DNA from 2 places in the Novosphingobium sp. ERW19 genome. Region 1 is predicted to be linked to the other one. Evidence: riboswitches for the same ligand, from Rfam matches in the RefSeq annotation. Region 1 holds a riboswitch; the other holds the start of a gene.
What was found. A riboswitch is a leader RNA that binds a small molecule or an ion and turns the genes downstream of it on or off. The one in region 1 is predicted to bind cobalamin.
Positions count from the first base shown of each region.

Region 1 (11,743 bases):
TCGAGAATTTCGTAGAGCAACTGCTCCTTGCAAGTTGCCGCATTGATCAGGCCACCTGCGCTTTCCAGCTTGCCGAACACGGCGCTGCCATCGGCCGCCACATCGGCATAGGGAAAGCCCAGTCGTGCAAGGTCTGGCACGTCCTTCACGCCCGGATCGGCAAAGTAGCCGCCGCACAACTGGCCGGCGCATTCGAGCAGATGGCCGATGGCCGTGCCTTGTCCCAACCGGTCCCAATCGTCCGGCAACCAGCCGAACGCATGGACCAGAGGGGCGAGGAACAGCGCCGGATCGCAGACTCGCCCGGTAAGCACGCAGTCCGCCCCGAGTGACAGCGCCTCGACGATGCCTGCCACACCCAGATAGGCATTGGCCGAGACAACGCTGCTGCCAAGATCGCGGCTCGTTCCTTCGCGATCGATCAGCGGAAAATCGCGGGCCATGATCAGATCGAGCACGTCGTCGCCCAAGACCGCGGCGGTGCGATAGCCGGTGAGGCCAAGTTCGCGGGCAATGCGGGTCGTCGCGCGGGCGGCGGCAAGGGGGTTTGCCGCTCCCATGTTGCTGATCAGGCGAACGCCATTGCGCCGCGCCACCGGCAGGGCCGCGCGAAGCCGCGCGTCGAGCAGCGGGTCATAACCGCCATCGGGATTGATCTGGCGCGCGGCCTGAGCAAGGCCGATGGTGCGCTCGGCCAGGCACTCGAACGCCAGATAGTCCAGCTCGCCATGCTCCAGCAGGTCGATCGCAGGTTCGATGCGATCGCCCGAAAACCCGGCTCCTGCCCCGATGCGGATGCGCCGGTCACTCATGCAAGAACTCCGAAAAGGACGGCTGAGCCAGTCATCACCAGCGAGGCACCAAACAGCCAGGGAATGGAAAAGCGTTGGTGTGCGCCAAGCTCGATGCCGCTCAGGCCCGCCACCAAGAAGGTTGCCGGAGTAAGCGGGCTTACCGGGAAGCCGGTGGTCATCTGTCCGAGCAGGGCCGCCTGCGCAACCTTGACCGGCGCGACGCCATAGTGCCCGGCCACTTCCGCGATCACCGGCAGGACGCCGAAGTAGAAGCTGTCAGGATCGAACACGAGGCTCAGCGGCATCGCCACGCTCGCCAGAAACAGCGGGATGTGCTGCCCGAAGGCATCTGGCACCAGCCCGACGCTGGCGCTGGCGAGCGCCTTGATCATGCCGGTGCCATTGAAGATGCCGGTAAATGCACCCGCTGCCAGCAGCACGCCGACCATCAGCATCGCTGCCGGAGCATGCGCCTCGATCCGGGCGCGCTGTTGTGCGGGTGCGGGGTAATTGATCGCAAGCGCGAGCGCCGTGCCCAGCATGAACACGACCACCGGTTCGGCAATCCCGCTGACCATCAGCGCAACTACTGCCAGCGTGAGAGCAAGGTTGAGCGGGAACAGGCTGGGGCGCAGGCTGCCAGGGTCACTGCCGTGCCCTGCCGCAACTGCCACAGCCGAAGCGCTCAGACCGGCTCCCGAGGTCTGCTCATGCCCCAGCCCAAGCCGCTTCTCCTCACGATGGCCAAGATACCATGACGCTGCGAAGACGAAGCCGAGACCGACGAGTTGCACGCCGATCAGCGGCGTGAAGATCTCGCTGACAGAAAGCTTGAGCGATGCCGCCGCGCGGGCGGTGGGGCCGGTCCACGGCAGGAAGTTCACGCCAGCTGCCATCGAAGCGGTGCAGGCCAGTACCCGGCGGTCCATGCCCAGTTCGTCATAGAGCGGACGCAACGCAGGGATTGTCACCAGAAAGCACACCGCGCCCGAACCATCGAGATGGATCAGCAGTGCCAGCGCAGCCGTTCCAAGGGTAATGCGCGATGGCTTGCGCCCGACCAGTTTGAGGATGCCGCTCACCAGAGGAGCCAGCAGCCCGACGTCGGTCATGATGCCGAAGAACAGGATGGCGAAGACGAACATTCCGGCAATCGGCGCAATCTGCCCGATGCCCTTGATAATGTAAGCGGGCATTTCCACCGCCTGTCCCAGCAGCAGCGTGGCCAGCGCCGGGATCAGGATCAGGGCGACGAGCGGGGAGACCCGGTTCGAAAGAATCGCGGCAAGCAAAAGCAGCAGCGTTGCCACCGCAACCACGACCAGCATCCGAATTCCCTCTCCTGCGGCTGAAACGTCCTTGGGCGCCATTCATGCCGCAAGAGCATCAATCCAACAATTAGAGTTACCTGATCGATTGATCAGAATTTTGTATCGACCGCCATGGCCAGGACGAGCTGCCGAAATGCCTCCGCTGCCGGGGCAAGAGTCCGGTCTGCCAGCGTGCACATGCCGATCGTGCGCGACGCCATAGGCGCTTCGGTCTTTCGCCACGCAATCTGCTTGCCGATCGCCATCAGCGGCAAAGTGGAGCGGGGCAGGAGCGAAATGCCGAGTCCTTCGCCAATCAGACCGCCTACCGTCGCCAGTTGCACGCATTCGAAGCGTGCGTCGGTACGAATGCCGGCGGCGGCGAAAACGCTTTCGGTCATCATCCGCACACTGCTGCGCGGTTCCATCGCGATGAAAGGAAACTGCTCGAACACCCGCCAGGGAGCGGGATCGGGTATCAGTTCGAGATCTTCCGGGCGGCAGACCAGCAGGTATTCGTCTTCGAACATCGGCTCGAACCGGATCGGCGCAGTGCCGCCCGGCGGAATGGTAATCGAAAGGTCGATCGAACGGTCCTGCAGGTTCTGCAGCAATCCCCCGCTGAGGTTTTCACGCACGATGACTTCCACTTGCCTGCGCTCGGCAAGGAAGCGGGCAATCGCCCGCGGCAGGAAATCGGCAGCGATGGATGGCAGCGCCCCCACCACCACCCGGCCGCGCTCGCCACTGAACGTCTGGTCGAGCTCGCGGAAGGCGAGGTCAAAGTCGGCGGTCAGTCGCTCGACAATCGGCACCAGCGCCGCACCGGCCGTGGTCAGCATGACGTTGCGTGAATTGCGGTCGAACAGTCGAACGCCGAGATCTTCCTCAAGAAGCTTGATAGTGCGGCTTAGCGCTGGTTGCGACAAATTGGCGGCGCGCGCCGTCTCGCTGAAGCTGCAAGTCCTTGCCACCTGCAAAAACAGCCTCAGACTTGTCATGCTCGGGGCGCGGGCCAAGAACCTCTCCGATTGGCTCAGCTAGTCAGTCTGACATCGAGCTAGTCCAACAGGCACACACTGGCAATCTGCAACTTTCTATTGCAGATTAAGTGCGTGAACCGCCTTTCACAGCGGACGTTCGAGGCTGATGATGGCTTCATCAGCTCCTGCCATCTGTTAATCAGTTCACGACCCGGTCGCGTCGGCTGTGCGAGGCCGGAAGATTGAAGCGGCGGCCGACATGGCGGACTGAAAATAGAGGTGTACGTAACTGGCCCAGAGGCTGCCACAGTGGTAGATTGCTTCCCCCTCAGCGCCCTTCGTGCCTTGTGCGCCGCAATAGCGCCGGACCGTCGTTTCGAGCCGAGAATAGTGGAACGTGTGGCCTCGCAATATGCCGCCATTCAACTCGACGGATTGCAAGCCGAGGGCCGCAAGACGGCCTTGCATGATACCCTTACCAGGCATCAGCTTCAGCATCGGCGCGCTGTGACCTTTACCGTCATCGAGCTCATCAAGGCAGTAAAGCATACCGCCGCATTCCGCCAAAATCGGTTTGCCCGCCCGATGATGCGCACGGATCGCGGCAATCATCGAATGGTTTTGCGACAGTTCTGCAAGATGAAGTTCGGGATAGCCGCCAGGAAGCCATAGCGCATCACATTCAGGAAGAGATTGATCGGCCATGGGCGAGAAGAACAGCACCTGCGCGCCCATCTCTTCAAGGCACGCGACATTGGCGGGATAGATGAAGGCAAAAGCCGCATCGCGGGCTATGGCGATGCGCAAGCCCGCCAGCAGCGGTGGCACGCTCGCTGTCACCTCCGTGGCGAAGGCCACCGGTTTAGGCAGCCATAGAGCATCATCACCAAGGCAAGCTGCGGCTGCATCGATCCGGCAGTCGATATCGCCCACTTCTCCCGCCTGTACCAGACCAAGGTGCCGTTCGGGCAAGGCCACATCCGGGCTTGGGGGCATGGAACCGAGCCAGCGCATTCCCGGCGGTAGGCTTTCGCGCAGCATCGCGGCGTGGCGCTCGCTGCCAACGCGATTGGCCAGCGCTGCAACCACGCGGATGTCATCGCGATAAGTGGCAAGACCATGCGCCAGCGCTCCGAAGGTCTGTGCCATGGCGCTACCGTCGATGACCGCCAGCACCGGCAGGCCAAAGCGTACGGCCAGGTCCGCAGCGGAAGGATCGCCATCAAACAAGCCCATGACGCCTTCGACAAGGATCAGGTCTGCTTCGCGGGCAGCCTCATGCAGCAGACGGCGACATTGCGCCTCGCCCACCATGAAGAGATCCAGCTGGTAGACCGGTGCACCGCAGGCGCGTTCGAGGATCATCGGATCCAGGAAGTCAGGGCCGCATTTGAACACGCGGACCCGCCGCCCTGCCTGCACGTGGCGGCGGGCAAGAGCGGCCGTGACCGTCGTCTTGCCCTGCCCCGAAGCCGGCGCGCTGACCAGCAACGCTCGGCAAGATGCGGTCGTCACCGATCGATCCCTTCTTGGGCGCGCACGCCGTCACGGAAGGCATGCTTCACATCGCGGATCGCGCTCACGGTGTCGGCGGCGGCAATCAGCGCATCGTCTGCGGCACGACCGGTGATGACCACGTGCTGCATCGCCGGTCGCGCCTCGATCGCGGGCATGATCTCATCGAGCGCGAGATAGCGGTAGGTGATGAGGTAGGTCAATTCATCGAGCACGACGAGGCTGATGTCAGGTTCGGCCAGCGCAGCTTTGGCCTTTTCCCAGCCCGCCCTCGCAGCGGCAATGTCACGTGTCCGATCCTGCGTTTCCCAAGTGAAACCCTCGCCGCACTTCTCCCAGATCACATCGGGGTGCGAGGCGAAGAAGGCGCGTTCACCGACGTTTTCCGCACCCTTGATGAACTGGAACACCGCCGCTTTGCGACCGTAGCCGAGCGTCCGCGCCACCATGCCAAAGGCGCTGGAGGACTTGCCCTTGCCGTTGCCGGTGAGAACCAGCAGCAGGCCTTTGTCGCGCGTGGCGGCGGCGATCTTGGCATCGACCACCGCCTTGTGCTTGCGGGCGCGCTCGCGGTGCGCCTCTGGGGTTTCGCTCATTGCTCTGCTCGTGAGGCAAGCGAGGGGCGCGCGGCGACCAGCAAGGCATAGATGCCTGCTGCAGTTGCGGTCCACAGCAGAGTGGCCGCAAGGGTCGGTGGGAAATAGCGAGCGAGGCGGGGCATAAAGCCTGCGACGGTCGGATCGGTAAAACGGCCACCGAGGAAGTAGAATCCGCCACTGGAGAACAGCTCGGAAACCAGAGTGCCAACGCTGACCAGCGCCAGCAGCCCCAGCAGTGATGACGGTTCGGTGCCCCGCTTGTCCGCGCCCGCGCGCCCGGCCAGCCACATCGTGCCGTAGGCCGGAACGAGCATCCAGTAGGCAGGGGTGAAGCAGAAGCTGGACTGGCCGAACCAGCCGATCACTGTCACGTCGATAGCAAAGGCGAGCAGGAAGAGCCCTGCAAAAGCAGTCGCGCGGCGCAGGAAGAAACCGCCGACGAAGAAACTGGCAAGGCTGGTGTCAGGCAGGTGCATGACATTGCTGAGCGAATGGGTGCGGGTTACGAGCATGACGATCGCAAGCGCGCCAAACAGCGCGAGATCGGGACGCGAAATACGGACCATGATTGGCCTCCTGTGAACAGGTATGAATTGATTGTGCGCATGCGTGATGCGCAGGATCGGCAAGACGTGCGGACGCGCACGTCTGGCTGGATCTCAGGTGCTGGTCATCACGGATCTCCCTCCGACAAGAACGCACAATAGTGTCGTCCGCGAAGGGTGTGCCTTCGTCCGCCCGGTACACCCCGCCCGCGCAGAGAAACGACCGCAACAGGCCGGTTTCCTGACTTCCGGATCGTCGCGCCTTTCGCCGCCTTCTCGGGCCGAAACCCAATGGCATGATGGCGATGCGCTACCGGTTACAGTTGCGGGAGCAGTGCCGGATTGGGTGGCTTGCGACCACCGCCCGGACTTCCCGATTAAGCCCTTTCGGGCACCCGTTGCGAAAGACTGGATAAGCCAAGCAATTGATCTGCGCAAGTATTCGCACTTGCAGCAGCAAAAACATGTCGCTACCTGCACCGCCGCGACAGGTTCCCCGAGAGGGGATCAAAAGGGAACGGGGTGTAAAACTCCGGCTGCCCCTGCAACTGTAAGCGGCGAGCCGACCGGCCAATTACGCCATTGGGACCTCACCGTCCTGAGAAGGCGGCCGGACCGGCATTGACCCGCGAGCCAGGAGACCTGCCTGTTGCGGTCGTTCTTCGTTCGGGCAGGGTGCACCGGACGTTCGAGGTTGCCGGCTTGCAAAGGCGGCACACCCCTCGCGCAACGACAGCCATTGCCTGCCGGGAAGCCCCGTGCGGGAAGCGATGCCGTGTTGCGCCTTGCGGTGCATATGCCGGCGCGTGCTTCCTTCGCGTGTCTGAGCGGCAGGTCCATGCCGTTCGTACCGAAGGGAGCCGCACCATGCGTCCTGCCAATATTTTTGTTGTTTCGCTTGCCACGCTACTCGCCTCGCCCGCTTTAGCCGAGGACGCGCCTGATCCTTCAATCGTCGTTACTGCCTTGCGCAGCCCGGTCGAGCAGAGCGCAGTCTCTGCCACCGTAACCGTGCTTGACGAAACGGCGATCCGCGCCCAGCAGCCGATCGCGCTCACCGATCTAATGCTGCGCACGCCAGGCGTCAGCCTTTCGCGCAATGGTGGCTTTGGCACCGCCACATCGCTACGCATCCGCGGCGCCGATTCCTCGCAGACCGTGATGGTGATCGACGGTGTGCGCATTTCCGATCCGTCGGCCACCGGCGGCGGCTATTCGTTCTCCAACCTGCTGATCGACGACATCGAGCGCGTGGAAATCCTGCGCGGGCCGCAATCGATCCTGTGGGGAAGCGATGCCATCGGCGGCGTGGTCAGCGTACTGACGCGACGCGCGGAGCAGCCGCTGGAAGGGAGCGTGGCGGTCGAAGCCGGCACCCACTCCACGGTCAACGCCCAGGCTGGCATTGGCGGGGCCGGATCATTGCTCGACTGGCGCGTGGCGGGCTCCGCCTTCACCACCGATGGCATCTCCGCACGCAGCAACGGCACGGAGGACGATGGCTACCGCCGCGTTTCCGCCAGCGGCACAGCCACGCTCAAGCTCACGCCAAACCTGTCGGTCGACTTGCGCGGCTATTTGGCCGATGCGCGCAACGAATTCGATGGCAGCTCGGGGGACGCGCGTACCTATGGCCTGACCACCGAATGGACCGGTTATGCAGGTGTCAATCTGGCCCTGTTCGATGGGCGCCTCACCAACCGCATTGCCGTGCTGCAGACCGAAACAAACCGCGAGAACTACGATCCGGCGCGCTCGATCCGGTCCTTGAACTTCGATGCGCATGGCCGCGTGCGCCGTTTCGAATATCAAGGCAACTTGAAGCTTGCAGAAGGTCTCAGCGCCAAATTCGGGGCTGAACGCGAGGAGCAGCGCATGACCAGCGCCTCACCCGGCAACAATACCGCCGATTACGCCCTCGTCCCGCAAAGCGCCGATACGAACAGCGTCTACGGCGAGTTGCGCCTCACCCCGCTCATCGGCCTGACGCTGAACGGCGGTGTGCGCCACGAAGACCAATCCCGCTTCGGCGGCAACACAGTTCTTACCGGAGGCGCAGTCTACACGCCTAACGCCGGGCAGACTGTGCTGCGCGCCAGCTATGATGAAGGCTTCAAGGCTCCTTCGCTCTACCAGCTGTTCAGCATTTACGGTTCTGCCGTGTTGCAACCGGAGCAGGCCAAGGGTTGGTCGGTCGGCGCCGAACAGTCACTCGGCGAAGTTTTCCACGCTTCGGCGACCTGGTTCGAGCGGGAAACCGAAAATCTGATCGACTTCGCCTTCTGTCCGACCACCGGCACCTTGCCCGCCGCGTGCTATATCCCCGGCACGACAACCACACGCTTCGGCTACTACGCCAACGTGCGCAAGGCCCACGCCAAGGGGCTGGAGCTGGCCGGCAGCGCGCAGCTTGGCGTGCTCTTTGCGACAGCAAACTACAGCTGGATCGAAGCGGAGGACCGTTCGCCCGGCAGCACTGATATCGGCCGTCAGCTTGCCCGCGTGCCGCGCCATCTTGCCAATCTGGAAAGCGGGGTGGACCTGCCGAAGGGCCTGCGCGCCAGTGTGGCCGCCCGCTATTCGGGCGAGACTTTCGACCGGGCCGGCAGCAGCACCGAGCTGCCAGCCTATTGGCTGGTCGATCTTCGCGCCGCGTGGCGGGTTGCCGAAGGGCTGACCATCAATGCCCGCGCTGAGAACATCATGGACAAGCGCTACGAGACAGCGGGCGGCTATGGTGCCCTCGGGCGTACGGTCTATCTTGGTCTGAGGAGCCGGTTCTGATGCTGCGCGCGATCGAACCCGGCCCAGCGGTGGTCGTCTGCTCAACCTGCCGCCTTTCTGCCGATCAGCGTGAGGATACAGAAGGCCAGCGGGGCGGTGCCCTGCTTGCCCAAGCAATGCGCAGTCTCCAACAGGCCGATCCCGCACTGTCCGCAGTGGCGGTGCAGGAGACTGCATGCCTCTTCGCCTGCCATCAGCATTGCACCGTGCATCTGCGCGCATCGGGCAAGATCGGCTACGTCCTGGGTAGGTTCACCCCCACCGAGGAGGCGGCCCGCGCTATTCTCGAATACGCCACTCTCCATGCGCAAAGCGCGGAAGGCGTAGTGCCCTATGGCCAATGGCCCGAAGGCGTGAAGGGACAGTTCATTGCCCGTACCCCGCCGGAAGGCTTCGTCTGCGCATGATCTGCTTCACCGATGAGGCAGCCTTCGCCTTTGCACTCACTGCGTTGCCCGCCCCCGACGCGCAGGCCAGCGCACAAGCGCGAGAACGGCAGGAGAGTCTGACTAAACCTGCCGGATCGCTGGGCCGGTTGGAAGAGATCGCCGTATTCATGGCCGCCTGGCAAGGCAAGGCACAGCCATCTATCGACCGAGTGCAGGCGGTGGTCTTTGCCGGAAATCACGGCGTGGCGGCGCAGGGAGTCAGTGCCTTTTCCCCGGAAGTGACCGCGCAGATGGTCGCCAACTTCCGCAATGGCGGGGCGGCTATCAACCAGTTGACCCGCGCATGCGGCGCTGATCTGTCGGTCATCGCACTCGATCTTGACCTTCCGACCGGCGATATCTCTCGCGAAGCCGCGTTGACGAGAGACGACTGCCTCGCCGCGCTCAATGCCGGTGCTGCCTCTGTTCTGCCGGACACGCAACTGTTGCTGGTGGGCGAGATGGGCATCGCCAACACCACGCCTGCAGCGGCGTTGGCCCTGCAAGCTTTCGGCGGCCGCGCTCAGGACTGGTGCGGGCGCGGCAGCGGCGTTGACACCGAAGGGGTAACCCGCAAGGCGGCGATAGTCGAAGCTGCGTCCGCCCTGCATGGACAGGCCTGCTCGACCCCGTTCGAAACGCTGCGCCGCCTCGGTGGGCGCGAAATTGCAGCCATGGCTGGCGCAATACTGGCGGCGCGATTGCTACGCGTGCCGGTCCTGCTCGACGGGTTCATCTGCTGCGCCGCCATTGCGCCGCTGGCGGCAGGCCATGAGGACTTTACCGCGCATTGCCTTGCCGCTCACTGTTCCGCCGAACAGGCGCACGCCCGCCTGCTACGAGACCTCGCGCTCGATCCAATCCTCAACCTTGGCCTGCGGCTGGGCGAAGGATCCGGCGCCGCGTTGGCTGTACCGATCGTGCGCGCCGCGCTTGCCGCCCACAATGGCATGGCAACTTTCGCGCAAGCTGCCGTGGCACAGGCGCTGTGAACAGCCGGACGATCCACCTCGTGCGACACGGGCCGCCCCTGCGCACCGGCCTGCTGCTGGGTCATCGCGACGAGCCCTGCGCCGACCCCGCAGGCGGCCTTGCCGGAGCAGTGCCCGAGAGCCTTGCCATCGCCTGCGTGATCAGTTCAGACCTGCAGCGCGCCAGCGCTGGCGCGCAGGCGCTGGCAGTCGCAAGAGGCGTTGGCGTTGCGTGCGACGCGCGCTGGCGCGAACTGGATTTTGGCGATTGGGATGGGCTTTCACCGGAATGGGTCCCGGCCGAAGCCCTCGCCCGTTTTTGGGACGATCCCGACACGTGTCCCCCTCCCCGCGGCGAGAACTGGTCATCCCTGCGGGCCCGCGTGGCCGATGCCATTGCCGAGCTTCCCGACAACGCGCTGATCGTCACGCATGGCGGCGCAATGCGGGCAGCGGTATCGGTGCTCACCGGGCTGGATTTCAGGCAGGTCTGGGCCGTCGATCTGCCTTACGGCGCGCTGCTCTCCCTGCGCATCTGGCCGGGTGCCGCCCTGTCCGGGCAGATCATCCGCCTCCGCACCGAAAACCTGCGATGAGGGCCATGATCCTTGCCGTGCAGTTCATGACACGACTGCCCGTTCCCGCGATGGATGCGACGGAGGCGGATTTTGCCAATGCTATCCGCTGGTTCCCGCTGTGTGGAGCTCTTGTGGGTTTTTGCGTTGCCGGCGCTGGCTGGCTGGGGTCGCAACACGACCCGGCTCTTGGCGCATTGCTGGCGTTGACGGCATGGGTGGGGGTTACTGGCGCGCTGCACCTCGACGGACTGGCCGATATTGCCGATGCAGCCGGCGCCATGCACCGCACGCCGGAACACCTGAGTGTCGTGCTGGCCGATCCGCATGTCGGCAGCTTCGGAGCGACGTCCATCGCCCTGCAAATGCTGGCAAAGCTTGTGCTGGTGTGGCTGACAATCCTGACAGGATCCTATGCCGCGCTCGTGCTCGTTCCAGTGCTGGCGCGGATCGGCCCACTGGCGTGGGCACGATTCCTTTCGCCCTTGCATGAGGGCTTTGGCACCCTCTTCCGCAAAGGCGCGAATGCGCCGGTTTTGATCGTGTGGCTGCTGGCTTGGAGCATCGGCGCGCTCGCCGTCGACCCTGCGCTGCTCGCCTCTCTACCCGCGCTCGCAGTCTGGCCGTGGTGGCTGCGCAAACGCATCGGCGGCATTTCCGGCGACGGTCATGGCGCAGGCATCGAACTGGTCGAGACATGCGCCTTGCTCGCCCAGGTCGTAGCGCAATGACAACGTCCTTCCCCCGCCATGGCGGGCAACTGGCGCAGGCCTGCGCACGGTTTGGCGGTGCGCCCGAAGACTGGCTCGACCTTTCGACCGGCATCAACCCCAATGGCTGGACGCCTCCTGCCGACCTCACCGTGGAGTGGCAGCGCCTGCCTGAACCCGACGCGCTGGCAGCGCTCGAGGCAGCTGCCGCGCGCCATTTCGGCTGCGACGAAGCAATCTGCGTTGCGGTTCCGGGCAGCGAAATGGCCCTGCGCCTGCTTGCGCAGTTGATCGGATTGCGCGGCCTGCATCGTGCCCCCTGCTATGGCACCTATCGCGCGGCTTTCAGTCGTAGTGAGAACCTCACCCAACTCGCTACCCTCCCGGCTCGCTCGACAGCGCTGGTCGTGGGAAACCCCAACAATCCCGATGGTACGGTGCAATCGCGCACAAGCCTGCTGGCCATGCTCGATCATCAGGAGCGGCACGGCAGCTGGCTGATTGTCGATGAAGCCTTCGCCGATTGTGA
Region 1 is NZ_JABAIC010000008.1:26,838-38,580, reverse strand. Features, by position in the region: gene HGI46_RS15365 (acyclic terpene utilization AtuA family protein) at 1-812, opposite strand, end outside; gene HGI46_RS15360 (citrate:proton symporter) at 809-2,164, opposite strand; gene HGI46_RS15355 (LysR family transcriptional regulator) at 2,215-3,105, opposite strand; gene HGI46_RS15350 (cobyrinate a,c-diamide synthase) at 3,292-4,602, opposite strand; gene cobO (cob(I)yrinic acid a,c-diamide adenosyltransferase) at 4,599-5,198, opposite strand; gene HGI46_RS15340 (hypothetical protein) at 5,195-5,767, opposite strand; cobalamin riboswitch at 5,960-6,160, opposite strand; cobalamin riboswitch at 6,219-6,411, shown strand; gene HGI46_RS15335 (TonB-dependent receptor) at 6,614-8,530, shown strand; gene HGI46_RS15330 (DUF1636 domain-containing protein) at 8,530-8,937, shown strand; gene cobT (nicotinate-nucleotide--dimethylbenzimidazole phosphoribosyltransferase) at 8,934-9,950, shown strand; gene HGI46_RS15320 (histidine phosphatase family protein) at 9,947-10,525, shown strand; gene HGI46_RS15315 (adenosylcobinamide-GDP ribazoletransferase) at 10,522-11,235, shown strand; gene cobD (threonine-phosphate decarboxylase CobD) at 11,232-11,743, shown strand, end outside.

Region 2 (11,743 bases), on a different contig from region 1:
GCGAGCATCTGCGCAAGCGGCTGGCTGGCAAGGGTGACGGTGCCGGTGGCAGGCTCGATCAGGCCGGCAAGCGCGGCGAGCAGCGTGGACTTGCCTGCGCCGTTCGGGCCGACAATGGCAGTGACACCGCCTGCGCGCAGTTGCGCGGTCACGCCATGCAGGCGGTGCGGGATAGAGACACCGAGTGCTTCGAGCATCATGCCAGTTCCCGCCGCAGCTTGAGGAGCAGGCGCAGGAAGAACGGGGCGCCGGCAAGGCTGAGCGCGATGCCGAGCCGCAACTCCCCGCCTTGCAGCGGAAACACCCGGCACAGGCAATCGGCGACGAGCAGCAGCAGCGCTCCGGCAAGGGCCGATGGGAGCAGGGTCGCCGAAGGGCGCTGGTCGGTGAGCGGGCGGACGAAGTGCGGGACCATCAGGCCGACGAAACCGATCATGCCGGCAACCGCGACGCCGCTGCCGACGATCAGGCCGATGGCGACGATCATCACGCCAAGCAGGCGCACAGGCTCGACCCCGAGCGAGCGGGCGGCGGCCTCACCGAGCGCCAATGCATCGAGCGCGGGGGCGGCGCGCCAGAGGGCGGCGAGGCCCAGCACGGTGAGCGGCGCGGCAAGCCGCAATTCGTGCCAGCCGCGATCGGCCAGAGCGCCCATCAGCCAGGTGACGATCTCGGACAGGGCGAAGGGATTGGGCGAGAGGCTGATGGCGAGGCTGGTCATGGCGCCGGCGAGGCTGGCGATCATCATGCCCGCCAGCGTGAACAGGGCGATGCCGCCGCTGCGCCCGGCGATCAGGGCAAGCAGGGCCATGGCTCCGGCGGCTCCGGTCAGCGCGAAGAGCGGCAGCGTGAGGGCCTGTGTTTCGTAGCCGGTGTAGAAGGAGAGGACCGCGCCAAGGGCCGCAGCGGGAGCGATGCCGAACAGGCCGGGATCAGCCAAAGGGTTGCGCAAGTAGCCTTGCATGGCTGCACCGGCGGCGCCCAGGCCGGCGCCAAGCGTCAGGGCGAGGAGCGCGCGGGGCAGGCGCAGTTCCATGAGGATCGCGGTGGCGTTGGGGACCGGGGGGCCGAACGGGTCAATCCACACCTGTCCGGCGAGGAGCGAGAGCGGGAGGGCGAGCGCGAGGGCGGCTGTGAGAACGATGACGGGGCGGGTCATCGCGAGTGCCCCTCCACCATCTGCGATGGTCCCCCTCCCCGTGCCGGGGAGGAATTGCGGACTTCCGCCAAGCGCTGGGCGGCGGCGATCAGGGTGGGGCCGCCGCAGTATAGGAGTTTGGGATTCAGGGTGGCGCGGCGGGTCTTGTTCAGCGCCTTGAGGGCGGGGTGACTGAGGACGCGGTCATCGCCTTTTCCGGTTTCGGCGGTCTGCCCGGCGACGAGGATCAGTTCTGGCGGGTCGGCGAGCATCTTCTCGAGCGGGAGGAGATCGGCTTGGCCAAGACCGCGCGCGGCGGCGAAATTGGTGTAGCCGGTGCTGCGCAGGAGGTCGACGATGAGGGTGCCGTCGCCGGGGACCATGCCGCCCGACTGCCAGACGACGGTTTCGATCGGGCGCGCTCCGGCTGGCGGGGCAGCGGCGGCGAGTGCGGCGTCGATGCGGGCGATCAGCGCCTCGCCGCGATCCGGGTGTCCGGACAGCGCGGCGATCTGGCGGATCTGGTCGCGGCTGGCCTCGATGGTGCTGGCCATGCCCAGTGTTTCAAGCCGCAGGCCGAGGCGCTGGTAGGCGCTGGCGGTGGCGGGATCGATGAACGTGCTGCCAAGGACGAGATCGGGCTTGAGGGCGAGGACTTCCTCGACCGTGCCACGCGTTGCGGGCAGCGCGCTGGCGAGGCGCGCGTCCATCGAGGCGGAGCGCGGGTCCTTGCTGTAGTGCGAGATGGCGAGGATCTGCGCCGGGTCGGCAACTTCGGCGAGGATTGCGTCGGTGCAGGGATTGAGGCTGACGATGGTGGGGTGCGCGGTCGCGCGAGATCCGGGAGTGGCCTTGCCTTGGGGGATGCAGCTGGCGGTAAGGGACGCTGCGAGCAAGACCACCCCCCGGCCCCATCCTCGGGCGAGGATGGGGCGAAGAGCTTTTGCTTGTGGCGCAAGCCGTTGCATCAGTACCGCGCGCGAATGCCTATGTAGGCAGAGCGTCCCCAGGTGCCGTAATCGGCGACGGTCTGGTAGTTTACGTCGAACACGTTCTCGACACGGCCGTAGAGCTCTACCTTCTCGGTAAGGGGGAAGCTCGCGCGCACGGTGGTCAGCGCGTAGCCATCGAGGCGGCGGGTGTTCGACGCGTTGTCAAAGCTGTCTCCCACGAGGCGCAGATCGGCACCGAGGGTGAGGCCTGCGAGCGGAGATGTCCAGTCGCTCGACAGGGTCAGCGCATGAGCCGGACGACGGGCGAGATCCTTGCCGAAGTTCGCGGTGCCGCGCGTGCGGTTCTCGGTTTCGAGATAGGTGTAGGCGGCCTGCAGGTGCAGCGTATCGGTAGGGCGGGCGCCGAGTTCGGCTTCGACGCCCTGCGCGCGGGCGAGCCCGACATTGTCGTAGAGGCCGAAGGGCCGCGTGGCGCAAGCGTTGAGGCTGGCGCACGAGACGAAGGTGATCAGGTTGCGGCTGTCGCGGCGGAACACGGTAACGGCCGCGTGGAGCTGGCCATAAGGAACGCCCCATTCGAGGCCGGCGTCGTAGCTCTTGCTGCGTTCGGGGTTGAGCGCGGCGTTGCCGTAGTTCGAAAGCAACTGATAGAGCGTAGGGGCCTTGAAGCCTTCGCCGTAGCTGGCGCGCAAGCGGAGGTTTTCGACCAGTTCGAACGAACCGTTGGCGCCGAAGGTCCATGCCGTGCCGAAGCGGCTGTGGTCGTCGACGCGAACGCCGGCGGCGAGGCTGGCGCGATCAGTGCTCCAGCCGAGCAGTGCGTGGCCGCTGGTGAGGTTGGCCTTGGCCTCGGCGTCGAACGTGCTGGAGAAGCGGGTCCATTCGCTGTCGCCGCCGAAATCGAGGGTGAAGCTGGCCGGAAGGTTGAGGCGGCCGGTCAGGTCGACGCGCTCCGAGCGGCCCTTGTAGCCGTAGGACGGATCGGTGCCGAAGGTCGGATCATAGTAGTCGCGCTTGGTGTCGGACAGGGCGAAGCCGGTGTTCAGCGTGAGGTTGCTGCCAGTGTAACGCAGGCCGACGCGGCCCGAGGCCTGGCGGGTGGTCTGGTATTCCGGGGTATCGCCGAACACGAGGTAGGTCGGCGGGCCGAAACCGTCGATGTCGGTACGGGTATCGGCGTAGCGGGCGGTGGCGACGATCGCGAGGTCCTGCGAGAGGTTGACGCGGCCCCGGCCCCCGACGCGCCACTGGCGGAAGCCGTCGGGCTCTGTGCCGACCGCTGCTGACGAGACGCCATCGCTGCGGCTATAGCCGCCGTTGAGGGTAAGCGCGCCGAAGTCTGACGAGATACCGGCAGCGGCATCGGCAAGGTAGCTGTCGTTGGCGCCGAGTTCGGCGCTGGCTTCGATGCCATTCAGGTCACGCGACTGGACGGCGATGACGCCGCCAATGGCCGCGCTGCCCCAGACGATCGAGTTGGAACCGCGCAGGACGTCGATGCGCTCGATGCCGCCGGGAGTCAGGGTGCCGAAGTCAAAGCCGCCCGAGGGGGCCGAGACGTCTTCGAGGCGGACGCCATCGACGAGGACGAGGACTTGCTCTGCGTCCGAGCCGCGCAGGCGCACGCCGGTGAAGCTGCCGGGGCCGCCGTTGCGGGTGATGGTCAGGCCGGGGACGCGTTCGAGAACGCGGGTGATGTCGGGGCCCTGGATCGACTGGATTTCGTCGGCGGTGATGACGGTGACGGGCTGGCCGGTCTTGCTCAGGGCAGTTTCGCTGCCGGTGGCGATGACGGTGATGGATGCCGGATCAACCTTGTAGTCTGCGACGACGACATCATCGGCGCCTTGTGCAAAGGCAGGCACGGCAAAAGCGCCAAAAAATACGGGGGCAGAAACGGAAAGCAGGTACTTCTTCACAGGACGCAACTCCGGCCACGAACGGTTGATGCCGTCCATGGCGAGAGGTGCGCTGGGCCATGAATCTGGCGCGCCTCGTCGCGTGCGCCCGGTTCACCCCGCCCGGCCGCGGAACGACTACCATCGGCAGGTTTCCTGGCTCCCGGGTCATCGCTCGCTGCCCGCCTTCCCAGCGCCGGGGATCGAATCCGGCACCAGTGGCATCACTGGACAGCGCGCTCTCCGGTTACAGTTGCGGGGGCAGCGCCGGATTCAAACCGGCTTCCCTCTTAGCCCGTATTACCGGGCACCGTTGGCGTCGGCGCGGGGAACTAGCGGGAACTTTGCTGCGCTGCAAGAGGAACTACGTACTTCGGGGCAGGTTTGCTGCCCAATTCATTCTCACGCAAAGCCGCAAAGACGCGAAGATGCCGCGCAGGTTTGATAGGACAGCCATCACCTCCTGCGGCGATTATCCAAGAGCATTGCCTGCGGCCGCGCACGACCCCTTTGCGTCTTCGCGTCTTTGCGTGAGGTTTTCCGATTTGAGCGCTAGGCCGTGAGCTTGCCAGTTAACCGGATCGCAGGAGCTTGTGCCGCATCGGGACAGCGGGAAAAGCGGCCGTGCGCGAGGGCGCGCAAAAGGTTAGCGCAATTGAGGATTTTCAGGATTCTGCCCAGCCCCATGCCTCTCGAGCTTGCCTATCGCCCGATCGAACTGCCCGGCGTGGCAGCGACGGCTAATGGCGAGCTGCGCCCGCGCGATTTTGCGGCGCGTATCCGGCGGCGGGACATGCGCTCGATCCGCAAGGCCTTGCGCGCGCCTTCGCTGCTGCGGCAGCGGCTGGGCGGCGTGGCGATGTTCGGCGTGCTGGGGCTGCTGCTCGGGCCGACCGGGTGGGGCGAGCCGGGCGGGGTACAGGCGGCGGTGGCGCGATCCCAGATGGCGGGGCTGCAGCCGTTCGAGCGTGGGGGTGACAGCTTTCCGGGTTCGGCGTTCTATTGGCTCGATACCAGCGACAGCGGGTTGATTGCGCCGACGGAAGCGCAGGCGAAATGGGACCGGAGCCATTCGGATGCCGAGATCCTGTCGGCGCGTCCAGTCTCGGCGGCGGGATCGAGCGAGGATCGCTGGCGGGCGCTGCAGTGCCTGACTTCGGCGATCTATTACGAAGCGGCGAGCGAGCCTGATGCGGGGCAACGCGCGGTGGCGCAGGTGGTGCTGAACCGCGTGGCGCATCCGGCCTGGCCAAACACGGTGTGCGGCGTGGTCTATCAGGGATCGGAGCGGCCGGGGTGCCAGTTCTCGTTCGCCTGCGACGGTTCGCTGGCGCGCAAGCCGATGAAGGCGTTCTGGGACCGCGCGCGGCGCGTGGCTGCCGATGCGCTGGCGGGATACGTCTATGCGCCGGTGGGGCTGGCGACGCATTACCATACCACGGCAGTGCATCCCTACTGGGCGCCGAGCTTATCGTTCATCGGCACGATCGGGGCGCACCGCTTCTATCGCTGGGCCGGCGCTGCAGGGCGTCCGGCGGCGTTTACGGCGCGGTACTTCGGCGGCGAGCCGCTGGCCGCGCCGCATCCGCGCACATGGACGCCCTCGCCTGTCGACATTGCCGATCCACTGGCGCTGGAGAAGGCGTTCGAGGAAGGGCGGATCGTGGCGCCAGTTGCTGCGGCGACGGTTGCTCCGGTGGCGGCGGTCCCGCAGGCTGCGGCGCAGCAGAGCCTTGTCCGGCCGCAGGTGCTGCCAGGCGTGAAGGCGGGTGCGACCAGCGCGCCGGTTTCCGGCAGCGGTTCGGTGCTGCCGGGGTATGAGAACGCCAACAAGTGGATTGCGCAGCCGGGGGCTTGAGAGCTTCCAAGCCTTGGAATGGTTCACGCAGAGGCGCGGAGGAAGAAGCGAGACGCGGAGGAGCGTCGCGCGCGAACCGATGTGCCGGTCTTCAAATGGGAACCGGGAAGCGGCTTTGCCGCAGCTATCTTCTCTGCGTGTCCTTTTTCTCCTCTGCGTCTCTGCGTGAGCAATTCAACGCTCACAGCCTGCACACACCCCTCCACCACCCGCTTCGCGGGCGGTCCCCATCCCCGTTTGTCCTGCGGAGAAACGGGGAGGGTCTGGTTGCGTGTTCTCAATCCGTCGCAAAACCGTTTCAGGACGGATGGTTATTCGTTCCTTTACCGTGTCGTCACACACACTCTTAGCGCTGGTGGGTCTAGGGCGGGGTCGTGGAGAACGGCACCGATTGTCCCCGGCGCCGTCAGAGAGTTGAGGCACCATGCTGCGTTTTGCGCCCCGTTACGGCATCATTTCCCCCTGTCTTTCGCGAAAGATCCAGGCGCGGCACCTGCGGGCGGTAAACGATAATGGGGCAGGCTCAGGGCCAGGCTCGATCTGTCAGGACGAGGCGCTCGATACCGCATTGCGGCTGTTTGCGGCGCATGGCTTCTCGGCGGCGGCTCGCGCACGAGATGCTGCGGTCATTGCAGAACGCAGCGGCGAGCCGGGCCGCGTGGAATTCTGGGTCGAGGTCTGCGCGACGCTCGACCGGCGGATGGCGCGCGACTTCCTGAAGCGCAAGCGCAGCTGATCTGCACCCGGGTTTGCGGAGAGGAAAAGCAAAAGGGTAGCCCCGGTGGAAACGCCGGGGCTTTTTTGCTGCAGATTGCTTGCGTATTGCCTTATAAATCTTCGGCCCGATGACCGACTGTCGGGCAGTTTCCAAGCCATCTTGCTATTGCGAACTGATATCACAAAAACCCCGGATATAGCGGGTTTTCGCGGTTGCATTCGTCTGCGCACGGGCCTAGGGCGCGAGTCATTCTGCCAGAACCTTCCTGTCTCGCGGGGCACGGGAGGGACCTGGGCGAAAGCTCTGCTGGCATTTGTATGCTTGTCCCCGCGAACGGGAAAGGACCGTAGAGCATGGCACGCAAGAAGATCGCGCTTATCGGCGCAGGCAACATCGGGGGCACCCTCGCCCACCTCGCCGCCCAGAAGGAACTGGGTGACATCGTCCTGTTCGACGTGGTCGAAGGCGTGCCGCAGGGCAAGGCGCTCGACCTGTCGCAGTGCGGCCCGGTCGAAGGCTTCGACGCCAAGATCACCGGCACCAACGACTATGCCGACATTGCCGGCGCCGACGTGATCATCGTGACCGCCGGTGTTGCCCGCAAGCCCGGCATGAGCCGCGATGACCTGCTCGGCATCAACCTCAAGGTGATGAAGGCCGTCGGCGAAGGCATCCGCGACAACGCGCCCGACGCTTTCGTCATCTGCATCACCAACCCGCTCGACGCGATGGTGTGGGCGCTGCGCGAATTCTCCGGCCTTCCGCACAACAAGGTCGTCGGCATGGCCGGCGTGCTCGACTCGGCACGCTTCAGCACGTTCCTGGCATGGGAATTCGGCGTCTCGATCCGCGACGTGAACACCTTCGTGCTCGGCGGCCACGGCGACACCATGGTGCCCGTCACCCAGTATTCGACCGTCAACGGCATTCCGGTGCCCGACCTCGTCAAGATGGGCCTGTCGACGCAGGAAAAGATCGACGCGATCGTGCAGCGCACGCGTTCGGGCGGCGGCGAGATTGTCGGCCTGCTCAAGACCGGCTCGGCGTTCTACGCACCGGCCGCCTCGGGCATCGCCATGGCCGAAGCTTACCTCAACGACCAGAAGCGCATCCTGCCTTGCGCTGCCTACGTCGATGGCCAGTACGGCGTTGACGGCCTCTATGTCGGCGTGCCGGTGATGATCGGTGCGAACGGCGTGGAGCAGGTGATCGAGATCGAACTCGACGCCGAAGCCAAGTCGAACCTCCAGGTCTCGGTCGACGCGGTCAAGGAACTGCTGGAAGCCTGCAAGGGCATCGACAACTCGCTGGCTTGAGCTGACACGGATCTGCGCCCTCGCCTGAGCGGGGGCGCAAGCGCCTGACGTTCCGGAGTAATTGATGTCCATTCTCGTCGACAAGAACACCAAGGTCATCACGCAGGGGATGACCGGCAAGACCGGCAGCTTCCACACGCAGGCCGCGCTTGATTACGGCACGCGGATGGTTGGCGGCGTGACGCCCGGCAAGGGCGGCACCACGCACATCGGCCTGCCGCAGTTCGACACCGTGGCCGAAGCCAAGGCCGTGACCGGCGCAACCGCTTCGTGCGTCTATGTGCCGCCTTCGGGCTGCGCCGACGCAATCCTCGAGGCGATCGATGCCGAGATGGAACTGATCGTGGCGATCACCGAGGGCGTTCCCGTGCTCGACATGGTCAAGGTCAAGCGCGCGCTGTCGGGTTCGAAGAGCCGCCTGATCGGTCCGAACTGCCCCGGCGTGCTCACGCCCAACCAGTGCAAGATCGGCATCATGCCCGGTTCGATCTTCAAGGAAGGCTCGGTCGGCGTGGTCTCGCGCTCGGGCACGCTGACCTATGAAGCGGTGTTCCAGACCTCGGCCATCGGCCTTGGCCAGACCACCGCTGTCGGCATCGGCGGCGACCCGGTCAACGGCACCAACTTCATCGACGTGCTCGAACTGTTCCTGGCTGACGAGGCGACCAAGTCGATCATCATGATCGGCGAGATCGGCGGCGACGCCGAGGAGCAGGCCGCGCAGTTCCTGATCGACGAGGCCAAGCGTGGCCGCAAGAAGCCGATGGCCGGCTTCATCGCGGGCCGCACCGCGCCTCCGGGCCGCCGCATGGGCCACGCCGGCGCCATCGTCTCGGGCGGCAAGGGCGATGCCGAAAGCAAGATCGCGGCGATGGAAGCCGCCGGCATCAAGGTCTCCGCCTCGCCCAGCCTGCTGGGTGAGACGCTGGCCGAAGTGCTGAAGGGCTGACGTCAAAAGCTACCGCCCGGATAGGCAACCTTGCGTAAGGGGCCACCGGGCGGATGCTTGAAGTTTTTCAGGTAGGCCCCCGCAACGGAAGCGGCCTGCCGTCGTTACGGATTTTTGCGCAAGCCTTGCGAGGTGCGCGCTGGAAGGGTCGGCTCTGCGAGAGTGGAGCGGAAAATGTCCGAAGCCCCCAACCTCCCCGGGGGGACCAGGAGTTGATGATGGGTTCTGAACTGCACGATTTCGACGTGGATCCGGCTCAGGAAGGTCCGCAGCCCGGTCCTTCGTGGGCGAACAAGCGCTGGCCGATCACCGATGCCGCGGCAGGCGACGACCTGACCCAGGCGATGGACCCGATGGCGCTGAAACTCGTCATCGAGAAGGCCGCCAAGAAGGGCGGCGTCGCGCTCGACGAAGCGGCGCTGCAGCAGGCCGCGATGGATTCGATCCGCGCGATGATGCTGATCCGCACCTATCGCGTGCGCGGGCATCTGGCGGCCGATCTCGACCCGCTTGGCCTTGCCCGCCAGAAGCTCCCGGCCGATATTTCGCCCGAGTACCATGGCTTTACCGCCGCAGACATGACCCGCAAGGTCTATCTGGGTGGTGCGCTCGGCCTTGAATGGGCGACCGTCAATGAACTCGTCGCGATCCTGCGCGCAAACTACTGCGGGCACATCGGCTTCGAATACATGCACATCGCCGACGTGGAGGAGCGCCGCTTCATCCAGGATCGCATCGAAGGCGGCGACAAGTCGGTCGACTTCACCCCCAACGGCAAGAAGGCGATCCTCGCCGCCGTGGTGCGCGGCGAGCAGTACGAGAAGTTCCTTGGCAAGAAGTACGTCGGCACAAAGCGCTTCGGCCTCGACGGCGGTGAATCGATGATCCCGGCCCTGGAAGCGGTGATCAAGTACGGCGGCCAGCTGGGCGTCAAGGAAATCGTCTACGGCATGGCCCACCGCGGCCGCCTGAACGTCCTCGCCAACGTGATGGCCAAGCCCTACCGCGTGATCTTCCACGAATTCTCGGGTGGCTCGGCCAACCCTGAGGACGTCGGCGGTTCGGGCGACGTGAAGTACCACCTTGGAACCTCGACCGACCGCGAGTTCGACGGGACCAAGGTGCACATGAGCCTTGTGCCCAACCCGTCGCACCTCGAAACGGTCGACCCGATCGTGCTCGGCAAGGTGCGTGCGCAGCAGGTGTTCCGCGACGATATCGGTGACGACGTGGGGCCTAACGCGCGCCACAAGCAGGTGCTGCCCGTTCTGATCCACGGTGACGCGGCCTTTGCCGGCCAGGGCATCGTGTGGGAGTGCTTCGGCCTTTCGGGTGTGCGCGGCTACAACACCGGTGGCTGCATCCACTTCATCATCAACAACCAGATCGGCTTCACCACCTCGCCCCAGTTCTCGCGCGGGTCTCCCTACCCGTCGGACGTGGCCAAGGGCGTGCAGGCACCGATCCTGCACGTGAACGGCGACGATCCCGAAGCGGTGACCTTCGCCTGCAAGCTGGCGATCGACTACCGTCAGAAGTTCGGCCGCGACATCGTGGTCGACATGTGGTGCTATCGTCGCTTCGGCCACAACGAGGGCGACGAGCCTTCGTTCACCCAGCCGCTGATGTACGCCAAGATCCGTCAGCACCCGGGCGTCAGCGACATCTACGCCAAGCGCCTTGTCGGCGAAGGCGTGATCGATGCCAACTACAAGGGCGAGATCGAGAGCCACTTCGTGGCGACGCTCGAGACCGAGTTCGAGGCGGCCAAGGGCTACAAGGCCAATGAAGCCGACTGGTTCGGCGGCCGCTGGTCGGGCTTCAACAAGCCGGCCGACCCTGTGACCGCGCGCCGCAACGTCGGCACCGGCATCGACCAGAAGCTGTTCGACAGCCTCGGCCGCACGCTGACCACCGTGCCCGAGGACCTCACCGTCCACAAGACGCTGGGTCGCGTGATCGATGCAAAGCGCGAGATGTTCAGCTCGGGCCAGGGCTTTGACTGGGCGACCGGTGAAGCGCTGGCGTTCGGCAGCCTCGTGTCCGAGGGCTATGGCGTGCGTCTGTCCGGACAGGACTGCGGCCGCGGCACCTTCAGCCAGCGTCACGCGGTGTGGGTCGACCAGAAGGACGAACGCAAGTACGTGCCGCTCAAGACGCTGCCGCACGGCACGTTCGAGGTGCTGGATTCGACGCTTTCGGAATATGGCGTGCTCGGCTTCGAGTATGGCTATGCCAGCGCGGACCCCAAGAGCCTTGTGCTGTGGGAAGCGCAGTTCGGCGACTTCGCCAACGGCGCACAGATCGTTATCGACCAGTACATCGCCGCATCCGAAGCGAAGTGGCTGCGCGCCAATGGCCTCGTCATGCTGCTGCCGCACGGGTACGAAGGACAGGGTCCGGAGCATTCCTCGGCACGCATGGAGCGCTATCTGCAGCTTTGCGCCGAAGACAACATCCAGGTGTGCAACATCACCACGCCGGCCAACTACTTCCACGTGCTGCGCCGGCAGATGCACCGCCCGTTCCGCAAGCCGCTGATCATAATGACGCCCAAGAGCCTGCTGCGCCACCCGTTGGCAAAGTCGGTCGCTTCGGACTTCGTGGGCGAAAGCCACTTCATGCGCATCCTGTCGGACATCAATCCGGCAGCGGACAAGGACACCCGCAAGGTCATCCTGTGTTCGGGCAAGGTCGCCTATGACCTGATCGAAGCGCGCGATGCGGCGGGCATCACCGATACGCAGATCATCCGCCTCGAACAGCTCTACCCCTTCCCCGGCGAGCCGCTGGCCCTGCGCCTTTCGCGCATGCCGAACCTCGAGGAAGTGGTGTGGTGCCAGGAGGAGCCACGCAACAACGGTTCGTGGTTCTTTGTCGAGCCGATGATCGAGGAATCGCTCAAGGCCGCCA
Region 2 is NZ_JABAIC010000003.1:338,961-350,703, reverse strand. Features, by position in the region: gene HGI46_RS07770 (ABC transporter ATP-binding protein) at 1-200, opposite strand, end outside; gene HGI46_RS07765 (iron ABC transporter permease) at 197-1,159, opposite strand; gene HGI46_RS07760 (ABC transporter substrate-binding protein) at 1,156-2,040, opposite strand; gene HGI46_RS07755 (TonB-dependent receptor) at 2,106-4,049, opposite strand; cobalamin riboswitch at 4,118-4,319, opposite strand; gene HGI46_RS07750 (cell wall hydrolase) at 4,675-5,847, shown strand; gene HGI46_RS07745 (hypothetical protein) at 6,272-6,583, shown strand; gene mdh (malate dehydrogenase) at 6,919-7,881, shown strand; gene sucD (succinate--CoA ligase subunit alpha) at 7,946-8,830, shown strand; gene HGI46_RS07730 (2-oxoglutarate dehydrogenase E1 component) at 9,049-11,743, shown strand, end outside.
Region 2: another riboswitch for cobalamin. It lies ahead of HGI46_RS07755 (TonB-dependent receptor); the one in region 1 lies ahead of HGI46_RS15340 (hypothetical protein).